3 regions of the Lysinibacillus sp. YS11 genome follow, and region 3 is predicted to be linked to each of the others. Evidence: a T-box and tRNA genes for the amino acid it is inferred to sense, from the RefSeq annotation. Region 3 holds a T-box; the other regions hold tRNA genes.
The links. The T-box of region 3 lies ahead of tyrS (tyrosine--tRNA ligase). A T-box ahead of a tRNA ligase gene usually reads a tRNA of that ligase, here a tRNA-Tyr.
Positions count from the first base shown of each region.

Region 1: it encodes a tRNA-Tyr, which carries the amino acid that the T-box ahead of tyrS (tyrosine--tRNA ligase) is inferred to sense. The anticodon was not compared.
Region 2: it encodes a tRNA-Tyr, which carries the amino acid that the T-box ahead of tyrS (tyrosine--tRNA ligase) is inferred to sense. The anticodon was not compared.

Region 1 covers NZ_CP026007.1:279,519-286,851, reverse strand. Annotated here, with positions in the region: gene LBYS11_RS01400 (CynX/NimT family MFS transporter) at 1-589, shown strand, start outside; gene LBYS11_RS01395 (hypothetical protein) at 657-1,187, opposite strand; gene LBYS11_RS01390 (nitric oxide synthase oxygenase) at 1,237-2,283, opposite strand; tRNA gene LBYS11_RS01385 (tRNA-Glu) at 2,854-2,925, opposite strand; tRNA gene LBYS11_RS01380 (tRNA-Asn) at 2,927-3,003, opposite strand; tRNA gene LBYS11_RS01375 (tRNA-Ile) at 3,010-3,083, opposite strand; tRNA gene LBYS11_RS01370 (tRNA-Gly) at 3,088-3,161, opposite strand; tRNA gene LBYS11_RS01365 (tRNA-Phe) at 3,167-3,242, opposite strand; tRNA gene LBYS11_RS01360 (tRNA-Ser) at 3,249-3,341, opposite strand; tRNA gene LBYS11_RS01355 (tRNA-Ala) at 3,355-3,430, opposite strand; tRNA gene LBYS11_RS01350 (tRNA-Pro) at 3,446-3,522, opposite strand; tRNA gene LBYS11_RS01345 (tRNA-Arg) at 3,538-3,614, opposite strand; tRNA gene LBYS11_RS01340 (tRNA-Lys) at 3,633-3,705, opposite strand; tRNA gene LBYS11_RS01335 (tRNA-Gln) at 3,719-3,793, opposite strand; tRNA gene LBYS11_RS01330 (tRNA-His) at 3,803-3,878, opposite strand; tRNA gene LBYS11_RS01325 (tRNA-Trp) at 3,927-4,000, opposite strand; tRNA gene LBYS11_RS01320 (tRNA-Tyr) at 4,005-4,088, opposite strand; tRNA gene LBYS11_RS01315 (tRNA-Thr) at 4,096-4,171, opposite strand; tRNA gene LBYS11_RS01310 (tRNA-Asp) at 4,180-4,255, opposite strand; tRNA gene LBYS11_RS01305 (tRNA-Val) at 4,260-4,335, opposite strand; rRNA gene rrf (5S ribosomal RNA) at 4,347-4,462, opposite strand; rRNA gene LBYS11_RS01295 (23S ribosomal RNA) at 4,530-7,333, opposite strand, start outside.
Region 2 covers NZ_CP026007.1:3,866,668-3,874,000, forward strand. Annotated here, with positions in the region: gene LBYS11_RS19410 (S-layer homology domain-containing protein) at 1-2,423, opposite strand, end outside; tRNA gene LBYS11_RS19415 (tRNA-Leu) at 3,065-3,145, opposite strand; tRNA gene LBYS11_RS19420 (tRNA-Cys) at 3,192-3,265, opposite strand; tRNA gene LBYS11_RS19425 (tRNA-Gly) at 3,274-3,348, opposite strand; tRNA gene LBYS11_RS19430 (tRNA-Gln) at 3,354-3,428, opposite strand; tRNA gene LBYS11_RS19435 (tRNA-His) at 3,433-3,508, opposite strand; tRNA gene LBYS11_RS19440 (tRNA-His) at 3,544-3,619, opposite strand; tRNA gene LBYS11_RS19445 (tRNA-Trp) at 3,632-3,705, opposite strand; tRNA gene LBYS11_RS19450 (tRNA-Tyr) at 3,719-3,802, opposite strand; tRNA gene LBYS11_RS19455 (tRNA-Thr) at 3,812-3,887, opposite strand; tRNA gene LBYS11_RS19460 (tRNA-Phe) at 3,900-3,972, opposite strand; tRNA gene LBYS11_RS19465 (tRNA-Asp) at 3,988-4,063, opposite strand; tRNA gene LBYS11_RS19470 (tRNA-Met) at 4,067-4,141, opposite strand; tRNA gene LBYS11_RS19475 (tRNA-Val) at 4,168-4,243, opposite strand; tRNA gene LBYS11_RS19480 (tRNA-Glu) at 4,259-4,333, opposite strand; tRNA gene LBYS11_RS19485 (tRNA-Ser) at 4,358-4,449, opposite strand; tRNA gene LBYS11_RS19490 (tRNA-Asn) at 4,455-4,531, opposite strand; rRNA gene rrf (5S ribosomal RNA) at 4,548-4,663, opposite strand; rRNA gene LBYS11_RS19500 (23S ribosomal RNA) at 4,776-7,333, opposite strand, start outside.
Region 3 covers NZ_CP026007.1:2,920,953-2,928,285, reverse strand. Annotated here, with positions in the region: gene LBYS11_RS14545 (hypothetical protein) at 1-198, opposite strand, end outside; gene LBYS11_RS14540 (hypothetical protein) at 202-654, opposite strand; gene rpmG (50S ribosomal protein L33) at 804-953, shown strand; gene LBYS11_RS14530 (5-formyltetrahydrofolate cyclo-ligase) at 1,066-1,659, shown strand; gene LBYS11_RS14525 (YqgQ family protein) at 1,652-1,861, shown strand; gene LBYS11_RS14520 (LTA synthase family protein) at 2,142-4,037, shown strand; T-box leader at 4,293-4,534, shown strand; gene tyrS (tyrosine--tRNA ligase) at 4,676-5,890, shown strand; gene LBYS11_RS14510 (DUF2759 domain-containing protein) at 5,946-6,125, opposite strand; gene LBYS11_RS14505 (MBL fold metallo-hydrolase) at 6,295-6,939, shown strand; gene LBYS11_RS14500 (DUF2626 family protein) at 7,015-7,257, opposite strand.

The DNA of each region.
Region 1 (7,333 bases), 1.9 Mb from region 3:
ATCTAAGAAGACCAGTACACCTTTATGGAAATCACCTGTTACTTGGGCTGTCACAGGGGCAATGGGTTTACAATCTTTATTATTCTACACAACAGCAGCTTGGATACCTGAGATCTATATTGCTCAAGGTTTAGCACCTGATAAAGCTGGCTGGATGTTTTCAATCATGCAATTCTCACAAGTACCAATGGCCTTAGCAGTGCCTATTATTGCTGGTAAAATGACTTCTCAACGCCCACTTGTATTGATGTTTACATCCTTCTATTTAGTAGGCTTTGTTGGGGTTGTCATGGAATGGACAAGTCTTGGGGTACTGTGGATGGTTCTTCTAGGGTTAGCAGGTGGTTCTTCATTCGCCCTAGCAATGATGTTCTTCACTCTCCGGACTCGTACTGCATTTGAAGCAGCAGATTTATCAGGCTTTGCGCAATCTTTGGGTTATTTATTTGCCGCAATTGGTCCTATTCTTTTTGGCTACTTGCATGATTTATTTGGCGGCTGGAATATTGCGGGATGGCTCTTTGTCGTTGTAGCAATGTTACTCTTCTTTTGCTCAATGAGAGCCTCTAAGGATGAATATGTGCATTAAAATTAAATAAAGCAGGTGGATTTGATTCCTCCATCTGCTCTATTTCTATATAGTGTTTACACATTACTTAATTGTCGGGTTGCTGGAGTAATGTTAGCAATTCAGCAAGGCATTCTGATGCTTCATTATTATGAGCTGTTATAGTAGAAAAAATAGGAACAGCCTCTTGTAAAAGCATATAACTATAATAGTAATAGCCTACAAAAGCTTGCTCCTCATAGCCCTTTGGCGTTTCTTTCTCCCACTCCTGCTCATCATTATCCTCATTTTCTATCCACAAATAGTTGACGTCTAATAGCTCCTGCATATTTTTAACAGTATTGACTGGGTCGAGATAATCCTTGGTAATAGCATGTGCCACAGCTAAATATAACTGTACCTCTTGTAAGGAGACAACCTCTAATTTTTTACGAATAAGCTTTTTTAGAAGGACAAGCAAAACCCATGGTGTCACCTGCCACAGTGTACCTTGATGTTCAATTAATTCAGCTAGTTGTGTGTATTGCTCCTGTTCTATCAGCTTAGGAATGGCTGTACCTCTACCATAAGGTGTCGTCAATTGTCTCCATGGGATATTGGGAATTTGCTGATCTAACATAGTAAGCCCTCTCTCATCAAAAGTATCGAAAGTAAACAATTCTTTTACACTAATAGCATGGTTTTTGATAAAAATAATTTGGTGTATGATAAATATTTACATAGGGTTTATGGAATATATGAGTTGTGGCAGGGGAAAGTGGTGGGATTAACCATGTCCAGTTGCCTGTAACTTCTCTTCCTGTTGATTTTTCTGCCTCCTCAAACAATTTAAACTGCTGAGCTGCTGTATGATGATCAACAATGCTCACACCATCTTCTTTAAATGAGTGAAGAACAGCAATATTAAGTTCTACTAAAGCACGATCACGCCAAAGAGACGCTTGTTTGGTTGTATCAAGATTAAAAATCTCTGCAATTGCAGGTAACATATTATAACGATCATGATCTGCTAAATTTCGTGCGCCAATCTCTGTTCCCATATACCAGCCGTTAAATGGAGCTGCTTGAAAATCAATTCCAGCCATTTGAAAACGCATACTCGAAATAATAGGTACGGCATACCACTTCATTCCTAATTTTTCCACATCGTTTGACTCTGGATGACGGATTGAGACCTCTACTATATTTTCTTCAGGAATTACAAACATTTGAGGAGCACGATTATCTACCTGTATAACGAGTGGTAGTACATCAAAATCAGTTCCTTTACCTCTCCATCCTAACGACTCACACACTTTTGTAAATTTAATGGACTGTGAATCTCCAATAATGCCTGCATCTGTTTCATAGCCTGCATAACGAATTAGTTGATGATTCCAAATCCGTACTCTATCTGAAGCAAACACTGTTATAGTTGGACGAATTTTCCCATGATTTGTCGCATAATCAATATGTTCTAGTAATTTTTGAAAAATAGCCTTTTCATCTAAAACATCACGTGCATCTACCACATGCAGTGACTGCCAAAACAGACGTCCAATACACTTATTGCTATTTCGCCATGCCACACGTGCGCCAAAAACTAGCTCCTCTGTTGTTGGGTGATATTTACCTGCATCCTTAACTGCCTGTAATCTATTCTTTAACCAAAGTTCTGATTCATTTTGTTCTGTCTGATATAGACTTAAAAATTGCTGTATCTCCTGTATATTCATATCGATTCCTCCACTTATCCTCATATTAGAGGAACAAAACAACAAGCACCATGAAAATAGTAATTGAAAAAACATACATATTTTATATATGAAATAGTTTGTTCATATTTACTCTATAGACTCTCTTTCGTAAGAGAATGTAAGGGAGAAAGATTTTAATTATTATAAAAAGGCTACAGTAGTCATGTAGCCTTTTTCAGGGGGTTGTAGAACAAAGAAATCAATAGAATTTTTGTAAATGGTGAAAAAGCTATACGTTCTGGGCTACTTACTTGCTGCTGTTGCTTCGCTTTCGCATAGAGCAGAACCAGTTTCACAAATTCTCTGGCCAGGATTTCGCCTGTATCGCTATACTAGAGAAGTCAAGCAGCCTTCACAAAAGTATTGACCATGGAAGTGTACGTGGTAAGTGAAACGGCTTATAGGAGCCCATAGTAAGATGCTAGGGGAATTAAATTCAGTCCCTCACCTTGCAAATAGGTCTTTTTCTGCTATTGCATTATCTTTTATCGTTTAAAGAACAGGAGAATAGAAAAAAGCATGTAACACACATCTGTGCTACATGCTTGATGACCCGTACGGGATTCGAACCCGTGTTACCGCCGTGAAAGGGCGGTGTCTTAACCACTTGACCAACGGGCCGTGGCTCCGAAGGCAGGACTCGAACCTGCGACAACCTGATTAACAGTCAGGTGCTACTACCAACTGAGCTACTTCGGAATAATATGGGCCTAAATGGACTCGAACCATCGACCTCACGCTTATCAGGCGTGCGCTCTAACCAGCTGAGCTATAGGCCCATTTTGGAGCGGGTGATGAGAATCGAACTCACGACATCAGCTTGGAAGGCTGAGGTTTTACCATTAAACTACACCCGCAATAATGGTGGGTCAGGACGGAATCGAACCGCCGACACTTAGAGCTTCAATCTAATGCTCTACCAACTGAGCTACTGACCCGAAAAATGGAGGAGGTAGAGGGATTCGAACCCCCGCGCGGTGTTACCCGCCTGTCGGTTTTCAAGACCGATCCCTTCAGCCAGACTTGGGTATACCTCCAAAAATATTACAATGGTGGAGCCTAGCGGGATCGAACCGCTGACCTCCTGCGTGCAAGGCAGGCGCTCTCCCAGCTGAGCTAAGGCCCCATTTATCATGAAAGATGGTCGGAATGACAGGATTCGAACCTACGACCCCTTGGTCCCAAACCAAGTGCTCTACCAAGCTGAGCTACATTCCGTAAACATGATTTTATTGGCGCGCCCGACAGGAGTCGAACCCATAACCTTCTGATCCGTAGTCAGACGCTCTATCCAATTGAGCTACGGGCGCATGTTAATTAAAAAATGATGAGCCATGAAGGACTCGAACCTTCGACCCTCTGATTAAAAGTCAGATGCTCTACCAACTGAGCTAATGGCTCGTGAAATTAAAAATGGCTGGGGTACTAGGATTCGAACCTAGGCATGACGGAATCAAAATCCGTTGCCTTACCGCTTGGCTATACCCCAATTTTAAAATGGGGCGACTGATGGGAATCGAACCCACGAATGTCGGAACCACAATCCGATGCGTTAACCACTTCGCCACAATCGCCACTATATAGATTATATTAGCTGTATTATGAACGAGTACCTCAATACCTGGCAGGGGCAGTAGGAATCGAACCCACACCAAAGGTTTTGGAGACCTCTATTCTACCGTTGAACTATGCCCCTAAAATGGTGGAGGGGGACGGATTCGAACCGCCGAACCCTAAGGAGCGGATTTACAGTCCGCCGCGTTTAGCCACTTCGCTACCCCTCCAAGGGAATGGTGCCGGCGATAGGAGTCGAACCCACGACCTACTGATTACAAGTCAGTTGCTCTACCAACTGAGCTACACCGGCAATAATAATGGCGGTCCCGACCGGGATCGAACCGGCGATCTCCTGCGTGACAGGCAGGCATGTTAACCGCTACACCACGGGACCAAAATGGTGGAGGATGACGGGCTCGAACCGCCGACCCCCTGCTTGTAAGGCAGGTGCTCTCCCAGCTGAGCTAATCCTCCACAAAAAATAAGCGAAGCGACGTCCTACTCTCACAGGGGGAAGCCCCCAACTACCATCGGCGCTAAAGAGCTTAACTTCCGTGTTCGGTATGGGAACGGGTGTGACCTCTTTGCCATCATCACTTCACTTATTCAGCTGAAAGACTTATTCTTTCAAAACTAGATAAACGATACATTGAATGTTTCAAACTTTTTTGGTTAAGTCCTCGATCGATTAGTATTCGTCAGCTCCATGTGTCACCACACTTCCACCTCGAACCTATCTACCTCATCGTCTTTGAGGGATCTTACTTACTTGCGTAATGGGAAATCTCATCTTGAGGGGGGCTTCATGCTTAGATGCTTTCAGCACTTATCCCGTCCACACATAGCTACCCAGCGATGCCTTTGGCAAGACAACTGGTACACCAGCGGTGTGTCCATCCCGGTCCTCTCGTACTAAGGACAGCTCCTCTCAAATTTCCTACGCCCACGACGGATAGGGACCGAACTGTCTCACGACGTTCTGAACCCAGCTCGCGTACCGCTTTAATGGGCGAACAGCCCAACCCTTGGGACCGACTACAGCCCCAGGATGCGATGAGCCGACATCGAGGTGCCAAACCTCCCCGTCGATGTGGACTCTTGGGGAGATAAGCCTGTTATCCCCGGGGTAGCTTTTATCCGTTGAGCGATGGCCCTTCCATGCGGAACCACCGGATCACTAAGCCCGTCTTTCGACCCTGCTCGACTTGTAGGTCTCGCAGTCAAGCTCCCTTGTGCCTTTACACTCTACGAATGATTTCCAACCATTCTGAGGGAACCTTTGGGCGCCTCCGTTACCTTTTAGGAGGCGACCGCCCCAGTCAAACTGTCCGCCTGACACTGTCTCCTGCCCCGCTAAGGGGCATGGGTTAGAATTTCAATACAACCAGGGTAGTATCCCACCGACGCCTCCTTCGAAGCTGGCGCTCCGAGATCTCTGGCTCCTACCTATCCTGTACAAGTTGTACCAAAATTCAATATCAGGCTACAGTAAAGCTCCACGGGGTCTTTCCGTCCTGTCGCGGGTAACCTGCATCTTCACAGGTACTATAATTTCACCGAGTCTCTCGTTGAGACAGTGCCCAGATCGTTACGCCTTTCGTGCGGGTCGGAACTTACCCGACAAGGAATTTCGCTACCTTAGGACCGTTATAGTTACGGCCGCCGTTTACTGGGGCTTCAATTCGCAGCTTCGCTTGCGCTAACCACTCCTCTTAACCTTCCAGCACCGGGCAGGCGTCAGCCCCTATACGTCACCTTACGGTTTTGCAGAGACCTGTGTTTTTGCTAAACAGTCGCCTGGGCCTATTCACTGCGGCTCTCATGCGCTTGCACGCTCAAGAGCACCCCTTCTCCCGAAGTTACGGGGTCATTTTGCCGAGTTCCTTAACGAGAGTTCTCTCGCACACCTTAGGATTCTCTCCTCGACTACCTGTGTCGGTTTGCGGTACGGGCACCTCTCACCTCGATAGAGGCTTTTCTTGGCAGTGTGAAATCAGGAACTTCGTCCATACGGACTCGCCATCACAGCTCAACGTTACAGTGTGCGGATTTGCCTACACACACGCCTTACTGCTTGGACGCGCACAACCAACGGCGCGCTTACCCTATCCTACTGCGTCCCCCCATTTCTCAAACGGTGAGGAGGTGGTACAGGAATATCAACCTGTTGTCCATCGCCTACGCCTATCGGCCTCGGCTTAGGTCCCGACTAACCCTGAGCGGACGAGCCTTCCTCAGGAAACCTTAGTCATACGGTGGACGGGATTCTCACCCGTCTTTCGCTACTCATACCGGCATTCTCACTTCTAAGCGCTCCACCAGTCCTTCCGATCTGACTTCAACGCACTTAGAACGCTCTCCTACCACTGACATCGTAGATGTCAATCCACAGCTTCGGTGAATCGTTTAGCCCCGATACATTTTCGGCGCAGCGTCACTCGACCAGTGAGCTATTACGCACTCTTTAAATGATGGCTGCTTCTAAGCCAACATCCTGGTTGTCTGTGCAACGCCACATCCTTTTCCACTTAACGATTACTTTGGGACCTTAGCTGGTGGTCTGGGCTGTTTCCCTTTTGACTACGGATCTTATCACTCGCAGTCTGACTCCCGTGTATAAATATCTGGCATTCGGAGTTTGTCTGAATTCGGTAAACCGGGATGGCCCCCTAGTCCAAACAGTGCTCTACCTCCAGTATTCTCATCACGAGGCTAGCCCTAAAGCTATTTCGGAGAGAACCAGCTATCTCCAAGTTCGATTGGAATTTCTCCGCTACCCACACCTCATCCCCGCACTTTTCAACGTGCGTGGGTTCGGGCCTCCAGTAAGTGTTACCTCACCTTCACCCTGGACATGGGTAGATCACCTGGTTTCGGGTCTACGACCACGTACTATTTCGCCCTATTCAGACTCGCTTTCGCTGCGGCTCCGCCTTCTAAAGCTTAACCTCGCACGTAATCGTAACTCGCCGGTTCATTCTACAAAAGGCACGCTATCACCCATTAACGGGCTCTAACTACTTGTAGGCACACGGTTTCAGGATCTCTTTCACTCCCCTTCCGGGGTGCTTTTCACCTTTCCCTCACGGTACTGGTTCACTATCGGTCACTAGGTAGTATTTAGCCTTGGGAGATGGTCCTCCCGGATTCCGACGGAATTTCACGTGTTCCGCCGTACTCAGGATCCACTCAGGAGAGAACGAACTTTCGACTACAGGGCTTTTACCTGCTCTGGCGGACCTTTCCAAGTCGCTTCATCTAACTCGCTCTTTTGTAACTCCGTATAGAGTGTCCTACAACCCCAAGAGGCAAGCCTCTTGGTTTGGGCTCTTCCCGTTTCGCTCGCCGCTACTCAGGGAATCGATTTTTCTTTCTCTTCCTCCAGGTACTTAGATGTTTCAGTTCCCTGGGTCTGCCTTCAAGACGCTATGTATTCACGTCAAGATACTACGCGATTAAACGTAGTGGGTTC
Region 2 (7,333 bases), 950 kb from region 3:
GAAATCGCAATTGATTTTTCACCATTTCCGTCAGGAAGTATACCCCATTCTAATTGATTGCCTGAAACATCGTATACAGAAATCATATAATCACCTATTGGGGAAGGTAGTTTAACTGTCACTTTGTCTGCCCCAGTAGCATTGTCAGTAACAGTAATATCACTAACTGCTGGTGCATTCGGGAAAGTCGTTGGTACTCCTTTTTCGACTCTTGTGCTTTCAGTTTTTCCGTTTTCTGTAACTGTTACATAGACTTTATCAAGTCCTAGAGGAAATCCTCCTAGAATCTCTACTATACTAAGTGCAGTTGACGTTGTTACTGAAAAGCTTCCAAGGATATTTCCATTTGTACTTGCATCATACACTTTAATTAATGAGCCTACTGGTAATGAAGGTAAAGCAATCATATCCTTGCCTGCTGTCGCGTAATTAACCAATTGTATGTGTGAAGAAGCTTGTGATTGATTTGAACTTTGAACATATACCGTCGTTGATAAACTTGCTGGTATGTTCCCACTTGCTGCATACCGTACTTCATAGTTTCCTGCACCTAAGCCAATAATTTCTGTTGCTAATAAAGGTACATTCGTCCAACTTGTGTCTGTAACTAGTTTATATTGATATTTCTTACTTGCATTTAAACCTGTAATCTTACCATCATTTCCTACTAAAGTTGGAGACACCCCTTGTAAACCCTTTGGTGCTGATGGTGCTACGGGAACTGTTGTATCAATAGACCCGCTACCTGAGTTATCAGATGACGTATCGGATAAATCTGGGTTTTTTGTTCCAGCAACTCGTTCGACATTGCCTTTTACAGAATTATAATTTTGAATTATATCAGCAGGTTTTGAACCTGTTGGAATAACAAGGTTGCCAATTTTGGTTTCTGTTCCTATTGTAACTTTTGTTTCTCTATTAAGTGTTTCAAGATTACTTACTCGACCGATTGTTTGCAGATTTACATTTGCACTTGTCATAAGAGATAGATTAACAATGTCACTTTTACCAGATAATTTAACCTCACCTGTAGTTGTTACTTGTAAAGCAGTTACATTTGAGTTAATGACGACGTCAGTAGCTCCCTGGACAATCAATACTTTAGGAAGCACCACTGAACTTCCAGCAGTTAATATTGCATTGCTATTAACAACAATCTCTCCTACTGTAGATGCTCCAGATGTTTTCGATAGGAAAATAACATCAGCATTTTTATCCACACCCACATCACCCAATTGAAATTCACTGAAAACTACTCTTCCTCTTACTTTAGTTTCATTCGCAGCTATAGGTAAGTTATTCATAGATGCAACCTTTGCTCCAAAAGATTTATATGCATTAGTTTGATTTGCTAGTTGCAAAGTATCATCAATCGTCGTTTTACCTTCCACTTTCAAGAATTCAGAGTAGAAAGAATTCTCAACGCCTTTACCAACATGTAAATCGCCTTTAATGCTGATATTCTTCATTGTGATGTAATCGCTATTTACAATGACAGTAGAATCGATAGTTGCACCTTTTCCATCAAAGACAGCATGATTTACATAGGGGTTATTAGTATCAGTACTTGGTGTACCTTTTGCAGTTAATTCAATAGATTGTATTTGTTCAATTTTATTCTCTTTTATAGTTAGTTTTAAGTTGGCACCTTTTAATGTCGCTAGATTACTCGGATTAATCCATTTCTTTTGATCATCTGAAAGTGTGTATGTACCTTCAGAAGTCACCAGTGTCTCATCTGTAATATTGGAGATCGTCTCATTCACATGAACAGGAACAGGTGTTATTCTGTTTTCACTACGGTAAATGAACGCTGCTAGTTGTCCACGAGTCACACTTTTATTAGGCGAAAATGTTGTTGAGGTTGTTCCGGATGTGATTTCATTTTCAATCAATACCCCAACATAATTATTAAACCAATCATCTTGACTCACATCTGTAAAGTTTATTTTTTGTTGAGAATTTTCTGATTTTAAATCATAGGCTAATGAGATAATTTTTGCCATCTGTGCACGAGTCACAGGATCATTCGGTCTGTATTCACCTTCAGATCCCACAATAATTCCTTTATCGGCTAATGCAGCAATATATTTATAGAAATTATGCTTTTCAGAGACATCTTTAAATCCTGGGTTCTTAATATTAGTTGTATCTAAATCTAATGCAAGTGCGATGATTTTTGCAGCATGGGCGCGAGTTAAAGGTTCTTTTGGACGGAAAGTACCATCTTCATAGCCACTTATAATATTACGTGCATGTAAACTATTTACTGCTTCATAAAAGTATGCATTTGACTGTACATCTTTGAATTTAGTTGCAGCTGCGTTAGCATTTGGTATCACTGTCACTAAACTACCTACCACAACAGATGCTGTAACTGTAGATGCTATTATCTTGTTAAAATTTTTATTCTTTTTTTTCATAATCTCACATTCTTTCCCTCATTATTGATGGTGACTTATTTACTAATAAATAGTAATTTGCGATATATCTTTTTGTATGTTTTTTTAAATTGGAATATCTCCCTTTCTTATTATAATTCCACAATGGTTTTTGGGTAGTTATTACCAAATATTTTAGATATATCCTTTTTTGCTTTCCATTTTAGAGAAATTAGTCTACCTATCATACAAATGTGGTAAAAATATTTTATAATAAATAGTAAAATTAATATATATAAATTTTGAATTAATAGAACAAAAATTTTAGTTCAACTTCATGCATGACCCATACGTTGTGATTGATGTTTTCATGTTTCATCGATACAAAACATATCTTAATGCCACTTGTTTCTAAGTGAAGGAAGAAACTAAACTCTGTCTTGTCATTTTCTGCTTTTAAGAGGCAAGTACACATTAATTTATCAGTTAACGTTACCATAATGAAGGTAGATTATATTAAATAACTTTAGTTTGCTAATACAGCGCAAAATATAGCTGCTGTAAAGGCAAAAATATGACCCATTCAGTCCCCCGCTCCTTTATCTATGTTTATATACTTTCTATAATTTTTTACAACAAAAAAAAGAACCCCTGATATATCAAGGATTCTTCGTTGTAATTGATACCGGTGGTCGGGGTCGAACCGACACTCCAAAGGAACACGATTTTGAGTCGTGCGCGTCTGCCAATTCCGCCACACCGGCATAATGGAGATAAAAAAATCGGATAAACCGATTAACAGTTAAAATATGGAGGCGGCAACCGGATTTGAACCGGTGATAAGGGTGTTGCAGACCCGTGCCTTACCACTTGGCTATGCCGCCGTCATACATGGAGCGGAAGACGAGGTTCGAACTCGCGACCCCCACCTTGGCAAGGTGGTGTTCTACCACTGAACTACTTCCGCAAAAATGGCTGGGGTACTAGGATTCGAACCTAGGCATGACGGAATCAAAATCCGTTGCCTTACCGCTTGGCTATACCCCAACAATGGGGCGACTGATGGGAATCGAACCCACGAATGCCGGAACCACAATCCGGTGCGTTAACCACTTCGCCACAATCGCCATTGTATTATGATGTTTATTAATTTTATATTAGATGGGGCGACTGATGGGAATCGAACCCACGAATGCCGGAACCACAATCCGGTGCGTTAACCACTTCGCCACAATCGCCATAAAATTAATTGGCAGGGGCAGTAGGAATCGAACCCACACCAAAGGTTTTGGAGACCTCTATTCTACCGTTGAACTATGCCCCTAAAATAATAAAACTGGTGGAGGGGGACGGATTCGAACCGCCGAACCCTAAGGAGCGGATTTACAGTCCGCCGCGTTTAGCCACTTCGCTACCCCTCCGGGAAAATCTGGTGCCGGCTATAGGAATCGAACCCACGACCTACTGATTACAAGTCAGTTGCTCTACCTGCTGAGCTAAACCGGCAAAAAAACAAGATGGGTCAGGACGGAATCGAACCGCCGACACTTAGAGCTTCAATCTAATGCTCTACCAACTGAGCTACTGACCCATATTTTAAAATAAATGGCGGTCCCGACCGGGATCGAACCGGCGATCTCCTGCGTGACAGGCAGGCATGTTAACCGCTACACCACGGGACCATTTGGTTGCGGGGGCTGGATTTGAACCAACGACCTTCGGGTTATGAGCCCGACGAGCTACCACTGCTCCACCCCGCGATAATACTATAATGTTGTAAAAATAATGGTGGAGGATGACGGGCTCGAACCGCCGACCCTCTGCTTGTAAGGCAGATGCTCTCCCAGCTGAGCTAATCCTCCATCTGGGTATTGAATTGGTGACCCCTACGGGATTCGAACCCGTGTTACCGCCGTGAAAGGGCGGTGTCTTAACCACTTGACCAAGGGGCCATCGTTTGGAACACATCAAAGTGTTGGCGGAGAGTAAGGGATTTGAACCCTTGAGACAGTGTTAACCGCCTACACGATTTCCAATCGTGCTCCTTCGGCCACTCGGACAACTCTCCAAGAATGGCTCCGAAGGCAGGACTCGAACCTGCGACAACCTGATTAACAGTCAGGTGCTACTACCAACTGAGCTACTTCGGAATAATTTTAGTATATAGCCTAGCGACGTCCTACTCTCACAGGGGGAAGCCCCCAACTACCATCGGCGCTAAAGAGCTTAACTTCCGTGTTCGGTATGGGAACGGGTGTGACCTCTTTGCCATCATCACTAGACTATTTGAAAGACAATACTTATTATAACATATCTTATAAAAATTACAAGTATATTCTAATATTTTATTCTTTCAAAACTGGATAAACGGTGCATTGAAAGTTTCAAACTTTTTTGGTTAAGTCCTCGATCGATTAGTATTCGTCAGCTCCATGTGTCACCACACTTCCACCTCGAACCTATCTACCTCATCGTCTTTGAGGGATCTTACTTACTTGCGTAATGGGAAATCTCATCTTGAGGGGGGCTTCATGCTTAGATGCTTTCAGCACTTATCCCGTCCACACATAGCTACCCAGCGATGCCTTTGGCAAGACAACTGGTACACCAGCGGTGTGTCCATCCCGGTCCTCTCGTACTAAGGACAGCTCCTCTCAAATTTCCTACGCCCACGACGGATAGGGACCGAACTGTCTCACGACGTTCTGAACCCAGCTCGCGTACCGCTTTAATGGGCGAACAGCCCAACCCTTGGGACCGACTACAGCCCCAGGATGCGATGAGCCGACATCGAGGTGCCAAACCTCCCCGTCGATGTGGACTCTTGGGGGAGATAAGCCTGTTATCCCCGGGGTAGCTTTTATCCGTTGAGCGATGGCCCTTCCATGCGGAACCACCGGATCACTAAGCCCGTCTTTCGACCCTGCTCGACTTGTAGGTCTCGCAGTCAAGCTCCCTTGTGCCTTTACACTCTACGAATGATTTCCAACCATTCTGAGGGAACCTTTGGGCGCCTCCGTTACCTTTTAGGAGGCGACCGCCCCAGTCAAACTGTCCGCCTGACACTGTCTCCTGCCCCGCTAAGGGGCATGGGTTAGAATTTCAATACAACCAGGGTAGTATCCCACCGACGCCTCCTTCGAAGCTGGCGCTCCGAGATCTCTGGCTCCTACCTATCCTGTACAAGTTGTACCAAAATTCAATATCAGGCTACAGTAAAGCTCCACGGGGTCTTTCCGTCCTGTCGCGGGTAACCTGCATCTTCACAGGTACTATAATTTCACCGAGTCTCTCGTTGAGACAGTGCCCAGATCGTTACGCCTTTCGTGCGGGTCGGAACTTACCCGACAAGGAATTTCGCTACCTTAGGACCGTTATAGTTACGGCCGCCGTTTACTGGGGCTTCAATTCGCAGCTTCGCTTGCGCTAACCACTCCTCTTAACCTTCCAGCACCGGGCAGGCGTCAGCCCCTATACGTCACCTTACGGTTTTGCAGAGACCTGTGTTTTTGCTAAACAGTCGCCTGGGCCTATTCACTGCGGCTCTCATGCGCTTGCACGCTCAAGAGCACCCCTTCTCCCGAAGTTACGGGGTCATTTTGCCGAGTTCCTTAACGAGAGTTCTCTCGCACACCTTAGGATTCTCTCCTCGACTACCTGTGTCGGTTTGCGGTACGGGCACCTCTCACCTCGATAGAGGCTTTTCTTGGCAGTGTGAAATCAGGAACTTCGTCCATACGGACTCGCCATCACAGCTCAACGTTACAGTGTGCGGATTTGCCTACACACACGCCTTACTGCTTGGACGCGCACAACCAACGGCGCGCTTACCCTATCCTACTGCGTCCCCCCATTTCTCAAACGGTGAGGAGGTGGTACAGGAATATCAACCTGTTGTCCATCGCCTACGCCTATCGGCCTCGGCTTAGGTCCCGACTAACCCTGAGCGGACGAGCCTTCCTCAGGAAACCTTAGTCATACGGTGGACGGGATTCTCACCCGTCTTTCGCTACTCATACCGGCATTCTCACTTCTAAGCGCTCCACCAGTCCTTCCGATCTGACTTCAACGCACTTAGAACGCTCTCCTACCACTGACATCGTAGATGTCAATCCACAGCTTCGGTGAATCGTTTAGCCCCGATACATTTTCGGCGCAGCGTCACTCGACCAGTGAGCTATTACGCACTCTTTAAATGATGGCTGCTTCTAAGCCAACATCCTGGTTGTCTGTGCAACGCCACATCCTTTTCCACTTAACGATTACTTTGGGACCTTAGCTGGTGGTCTGGGCTGTTTCCCTTTTGACTACGGATCTTATCACTCGCAGTCTGACTCCCGTGTATAAATATCTGGCATTCGGAGTTTGTCTGAATTCGGTAAACCGGGATGGCCCCCTAGTCCAAACAGTGCTCTACCTCCAGTATTCTCATCACGAGGCTAGCCCTAAAGCTATTTCGGAGAGAACCAGCTATCTCCAAGTTCGATTGGAATTTCTCCGCTACCCACACCTCATCCCCGCACTTTTCAACGTGCGTGGGTTCGGGCCTCCAGTAAGTGTTACCTCACCTTCACCCTGGACATGGGTAGATCACCTGGTTTCGGGTCTACGACCACGTACTATTTCGCCCTATTCAGACTCGCTTTCGCTGCGGCTCCGCCTTCTAAAGCTTAACCTCGCACGTAATCGTAACTCGCCGGTTCATTCTACAAAAGGCACGCTATCACCCATTAACGGGCTCTAACTACTTGTAGGCACACGGTTTCAGGATCTCTTTCACTCCCCTTCCGGGGTGCTTTTCACCTTTCCCTCACGGTACTGGTTCACTATCGGTCACTAGGTAGTATTTAGCCTTGGGAGATGGTCCTCCCGGATTCCGACGGAATTTCACGTGTTCCGCCGTACTCAGGATCCACTCAGGAGAGAACGAACTTTCGACTACAGGGCTTTTA
Region 3 (7,333 bases):
TTGCTTTAATTGATCCTTTAACGAGGCAATTTCCTGATTGGCCTTACTTAATTTGTTTTGTAGTTCTTTTACCTGTTGTTGATTGGAAAATTCCTTAGTAGGAAGACCAATATTTACATCGAAGCGGTTTGCGAGTGCAAGCAATGCCCCAACAAGAAAAATGGCTATACCAAATGCACGAATGGCAGACTTATTCATCAATCAACGCCCCCCGTTTGCAATCACTTGCCGAACTTGCTCTTCTGTTAAATTTGAGCGAATACTAATATCTGCTACAGAAAGACCCTGTTTATTTAATTCAAGTACCTGACTAATAATAATTTGATGAATCGGTTTTGCTGGTGCTGTTGTTTGTCCAACTTTTGAACTCTGTGCAGCCTGTTGAACGGCCTGCATGACTTGGTGCACTTTAGGATCTTGACCTTTTGGAGGGATACTTGATTTTGATTTCACTTGGAACTCAGGCTCTAGTAAAAGTTCTTCCTCCACAATCTTAAGGCGACGTTTTAAATTATTCGTTTCTTGGAAGATGGAGATAGATAATTCTTCGACATCTTGTTCGATTTTTTTCGAGCTATTTTTGAAAAAGAACGAAACGATGATCAGAAAAATGCCGATACTCATTAATACGATGGATAAATCCAATAGTTTCACCTCAATGTAGTATGTAATTATAAGATATTTTACCATATGCAAACTTAATATGAAATGAAGGTAGATTTTTTTCAGTTTATGTTATAATAGGTTAGTCGTATAAATCATGCTCAAATTTAAATTCTTGATATAGAGTGGGAGGGTTAATGATGCGCGTAAATATTACTTTAGCTTGCACAGATTGCGGCGAACGTAACTACATTTCTAAAAAGAACAAGCGTAACAATCCAGAGCGTCTTGAACTTAAAAAATATTGCTCTCGCGAGAAGAAATACACTCTTCACCGTGAAACTAAGTAATCGCTCATTAAGCCAAAACCACAAGTGGTTTTGGCTTTCTACATTTTATCACATCATTCAATGTAACAATTCCAGGAGGATATGAAGTTTTACGATATAGGAGGTAGCCTAGATGGATAAAACAACTTTACGAAACACGGTACGCCAAGCCCTTGCAACTATGACGGATGAAGACTATCATCGTCAATCATTAGCTGTGTTAAACAAGGTGCTACAGGAACCATATATAATAGAAGCAAATACAATTGGCATGACCATTTCAAATAAGCCAGAAGTCGACACAATTCTTATAATTGAGGAATTATGGAAACTAGGTAAAAAGGTCGCAGTTCCTAAATGTCACCCGAAAACAAGGGAAATGTCATTTTATGCCATTGAATCATTTGCACAGCTTGAAACTGTATATATGCATTTGCGTGAGCCCATTCCAGCAAAAAGTGAGTTTGTTGACGCAAATGAGATGGATATCATTGTTGTACCAGGCGTTGTTTTTGATCCATACGGTTATCGAATCGGCTATGGCGGTGGTTATTATGACCGCTATGTATTAAACTATAATAAGGGTAAGCTGATGTCGCTGCTCTTTGATGAGCAAATCATTGATTGTGTTCCTACTGAAGCACATGATTGCCCAGTAGATATCATTGTGACGCCCACAAAACGTATTGACTGTGTTGCACAACGAGGAGCGAATGAAAATGGATAAAATGCTAGATATTTATGAACTCTTGAAAACATATGGTACCTATATTTATACACGTGATCCTATTGGCGATTTGATGTTGATGGAGGATGAAATACGTGAGCTCTATAAAGCGAATGTACTAGATATAAAAGATTATCAAATGGCTCTACTGCTTATTCGACAAGAAACAACAAGACTTCGTATGGAAGAGCATAAAAAGTAATGTTTGAAATATAATGTAATTGGGTATTGTAAAATTAATGTAACATGTATGTAATATTCTTAAAAACAGTGGGTTTCCGCTGTTTTTATGTTTTTACGAAACTTTTTACAATGCAAAACGTATATATAGATATCTGGTGCATAGAAAGAGCAGGGAGAAAAAATTTTCCCTAAGATATGTGTTGATTATCTGTTAAAAAAGGATTAAGATATATTTTGTTTCCGTAACAAAATGTAAATAATTATTATTTTTTTGTAAGGAAGTAGGGAGGATGTTAGGAATGAAATCAATAAAGTGGCCTAAACATTCATTTATGATACTAGCAATTATAGCAACTTGGATCAAAACGGTCATTGTTTACCACACAAGCTTTGAAATGAAAATTGAAAATGCAATGCAACAGTTTATTTTATTTATTAATCCATTAAGCTTCTTGCTATTTACGTATGGTTTATCACTATTCTTTAAATCAGCAAAAGCTAGAAATCGTTATTTGATTACGGTCAGCGTTATTTTGTCCATTGTTTTATACGGAAATGTAGCGTTCTATCGATTCTACAATGATTTTATTACGCTACCAGTATTATTCCAAACAAGTAACTTTAGTGACTTAGGAACATCAGTAGCAGCCATTGTTGAGCCTTGGGATGTATTATATTTCGTTGATGTCGTTATCTTAATCTTAGCGAATAAATTTTTACCAAAAATGAAAGATGCATTTAAAGTGAATATTGAATTCCGTCGTGCATTTTTTGTGCTTGCAATAGCAATGACATTCTTAAATTTAGGATTAGCAGAAACTGAGCGCCCACAATTACTAACACGTAGTTTTGACCGCGAATTATTAGTAAAAAACATTGGTACGTACAATTACCACTTGTATGACATTTATATTCAATCTAAATCATCTGCTCAACGTGCGTTAGCCGATGGTAGTGAACTAGTAGAAGTGAACAACTATATACGTTCTAATCAGGCTGCTGTAAATCCAGAGATGTTTGGGAAATATAAAGGTCGTAACCTGATTGTGGTATCGATGGAGTCATTACAAAACTTTGTCATTAATAATGACATGAATGGTCATGAAATTACGCCATTCTTAAACTCTTTAACAAAAGATAAAGATACGTATTATTTCAGTAACTTCTATCACCAAACAGGGTTAGGAAAAACTTCTGACTCGGAGTTTATTGTTGAAAACTCACTGTTTGGTTTAGGTCGAGGTGCTGTATTCTTCACGCATGGTGGAAATACGTATAATTCAATGGCTGAACGCCTTGGAGAAAATGGATACTTTACAAATGTCATGCACCCTAATAATAAATCATTCTGGAATCGTGACATGATGTATCAATCGTTAAAAATTAATAAATTCTACGATATAGATTCATATACTGTGGAAGAGGGGCAAGCTGTAAACTGGGGAATGAAAGATGTTCCATTCTTAGAGCAATCAGCTGCTTTAATGAAAGATATGCCTCAGCCATTCTACTCTAGACTTATTACTTTAACGAACCATTATCCATTTACATTGGATCCAGAAGATATTATGATTCCTGAATATGATTCAAATTCAGGTACATTAAATCGTTACTTCCAAACAGTACGTTACATGGATGAGGCTTTAAAAGACTTCTTCCAACAGTTAAAAGATCAAGGTGTCTATGATAATTCTATTATTGTGATGTATGGGGATCACTATGGTATTTCTGAGAACCATAATAAAGCAATGGCACAATATTTAGGAAAAGATCAAATTACACCAATGGATAATGCAATGCTTCAAGAAGTACCTTTATTCATCCACATCCCAGGAGCTGGCGATGGAAAAGAAATGACTGAGATTTCAGGACAAATGGATTTACGTCCAACGATCTTACACCTTCTTGGCGTTGAAACGTCAAAAGATATGCAAATGGGTGCAGATTTATTTTCTCCAGAGCATGAGGACTTTGTAGTCTTCCGTGATGGACGTTTTATTACAGATAAATACGTCTATGCTGGTGAAGCTTGCTATGACAAAGCAACTGGCGAAGAAATAGATGGTGAGCCATGTCAGTCTTATGCTGATCGTGCTACAATGGAGCTAGAAAATTCTGATGCCATCATTAATGGAGACTTACTTCGCTTCTATGACGAAAAAACAGGTAATTTAAAGCAGGATTCAGTTAAATAATCAAAGAGAGATCTCGTATAGGGATCTCTCTTTTTATTGCTGATAAAAAAGAATTAGTCTCAAGCACTATTCATAAAATTTTTTTTGTGAATCCTATGCTAAAGAAAGCACTTTTCGCAATGTTTTACAACACTATGCAACGTGAATACACTTTATTGAACATTTCTTTTTATTGACAAATAGCAAGATACGATTATAATAAGTGTAAATATCTGCATAACGAAGATTTGTTTTTCGCATTTCGGAGTATAAGAGTGAAAGGCATCGAAAAGAACGAGTAACTTTAATGGAACTGACAGAGAGTAGCCGGTTGTTGAGAGGCGCAAGGGGATATTAAAGTGAATACATCTTGGAGCTGCGTACCGAAACTATAGTAGGCTACGACGGGGTTGCATCCGTAATCATTGCAAAAGTATCGCTATGGCTGTACTTGTTGAGGAGAGCTATGTGAATAGCTCTCGAAAAAAGGTGGTAACACGTTTATCTACGTCCTTTAGGAATTTCCTAAAGGCGTTTTTTTTATGCCTTCTAAGCAAAAACGTGTAAAGCTATTAAAGCCTTGTAAACAAAATCGGTACCCCATTTACTCTTATAGAACTTGCAATATTAATATTTAATATTACAAGGAGATGTTTCGTATGTTTTTAACACCAAAGGAGCAAATAGCGATTATCAAGAAGGGTGCTAACAAGATCGTTGATGAACAGGATTTATTTGAAAAATTAGAGCGATCGTATAAAGAACAGCGACCTTTAACGATTAAGCTAGGGCTCGATCCGTCCGCACCAGATATTCATTTAGGTCATGCGGTTGTTCTACGGAAAATCAAGCAAATGCAAGATTTAGGCCATCATGCAGTTATTGTTATCGGTGATTTTACAGGACGAATTGGCGATCCTACAGGTAAAGCTAAGGGGCGAACAGCCTTAAATGACGATATAGTGAAGAAAAACGCCCAAACTTATTGTGAGCAAATTTTTAAAGTACTAGATCCGAACAAGACAACGGTTCGTTTTAATAGTGAATGGTTAGCGAAGCTGTCCTTTGAAGAAGTCATCAAGCTAGCAGCCACAACATCTGTTGCTCGACTTCTAGAGCGCGAAGATTTTCAGAAACGTTACCAACAGCACATCCCAATTGGTATACATGAGTTTTTCTACCCACTTATGCAAGCATATGATTCAGTAGAACTTGAGGCAGATATAGAGTTAGGTGGAACGGATCAGACGTTCAATATTTTAATGGGACGCACCTTACAAAAGCATCGAGGATTAGAAAAACAAATTGCTATTTTTATGCCCTTACTAGAGGGGTTAGATGGTATTGAAAAAATGAGTAAGAGTTTAGGTAATTATATTGGCATCAATGAAGCACCTGAGATTATGTTTAAAAAGGTGATGGAAGTACCAGATACTTTAATTATCAAATATTTCGAATTAGCAACAGATGAGCATCCACTACAAGTGCAGGCTATTCAAGATAGACTACAAAAGGGAGAGAATCCCCGCGATTTGAAATTCCTATTAGCAGAAATTATAACGGCTTTATACCATGGATCTACAGCAGTGGAGGAAGCAAGAGCTTATTTTGAAGCAGCATTTCAAAAAAAGGAAATACCGAAAAACATTCCTATACTGCTCTTAGAAATTGATAAGGAAAGAATCGTGGATATCATTCCACAACTAGTGACAATGGGTTTTATTCAAAGTAAGAGTGAGTTTTTGCGGTTAATCAAGCAAAAAGGAGTATCCTTGAATGGAGAAAAAATGGCGATGGATGACATATCACAAGTATTAATGAATAATGATGTTCTACAAATCGGCAAGAAGCGGTTTCTTCAATTCAATAAGTAATAATAGACAAAAAAAGAGCAATCTCCGAAGAGACTGCTCTTTTTCTGTCTGAATTTTAGTGTAATTTTGGTGGGTAACCGCTGTGAACAATCGTCATGATGACGAACCATCCGAATACAGCAGCACTTAATAAGTTGAAAACAACGCTTAATAGGTTCTTTTCTTTAATTGCTTGGAATGTACCAAATACAGCTAAAATCGCTACTAGACCAAAAATAACCATTAATAAGTTCATTAAAAATAGACACTCCTTTCGACATCAGAAAATGAATGTCGCAAACAATATTCCTCCTTAATTGTAAACGTTCTATTTGTTTTTGTCGAGGACTAAAATACTGTAAACTATGAACATTTATCGTCAAATTGTGGCAAAGCCTGTATAATAAGAAGTTGAGGTGATATCTATGATGAACGTACGAAGTTATTCTCTTGGTCCCGTCCAAACGAATTGCTATATCGTATCGAATAAAGAAAAAGAATGTATCGTATTTGATCCAGGTGAAGAGGCGGAGCGTCTAATTAAAACAATCCGTAGCAACGGCTTAAAACCTCTTGCTATCTTTTTAACACATGCCCATTTTGATCATATAGGGGCAGTAGATGCAGTGAGTGAGGTATTTGACGTTCCTGTATGGATTCATGAAAAGGAAGTTAGTTGGCTAGCAGATCCAACGAAGAATGGCTCTAGTAAATATCCTGCATTACCGGATTATAGGGTAGCCGCACCAGCGCAAGATACAATTATCAAAAAAGAACAGCAAATTGAAATAAGTAATTTTGTGTTTCAAGCTGTTTTTACACCTGGGCATTCACCGGGGAGTATTTCTTATATCTTTGAAAATGACGGTTTTGCCATCGTGGGAGATACGTTATTTGAACAAGGTGTAGGACGTACAGATCTATTAGGGGGATCAACCAAAATTTTATTGGAATCTATCCATAATAAACTGTTGACATTACCTGAGGATACTATTATCTATCCTGGACACGGTAATTATACAACGGTAGGCGCAGAAATGGAGACAAATCCTTTTTTAAATGGATTTTAAAACATGGACAATAAACTGTTTTAGCACATAAAAAAGCGTATCTCACCGAAAGTGAGATACGCGATTTTGTTTGTATTAATGACCGCCACCAGGTACGTGAATGAATGTTGTATAGTACGTGAAGCCAGCGAAGAATACAGTTAAATATGCTCCGAAAATGTACATGTACATACGTTCTGAAAGGTTTAAGAAGCCTAATAATAAGAATAAACCTGTATTACCTAAGAATAATAGCGATACCTCGTTCATACCTCCAAGGTAGAACATAACGGCAAAAATACCTGTCCAGAATGCCATAACTTTATACATATTATCCATGAAATTTCCCCTCCTTTTGCCCACGACACAATAATCTCTTACTCATTATAAATGATAGGAAAGGTGTCTGTAAACT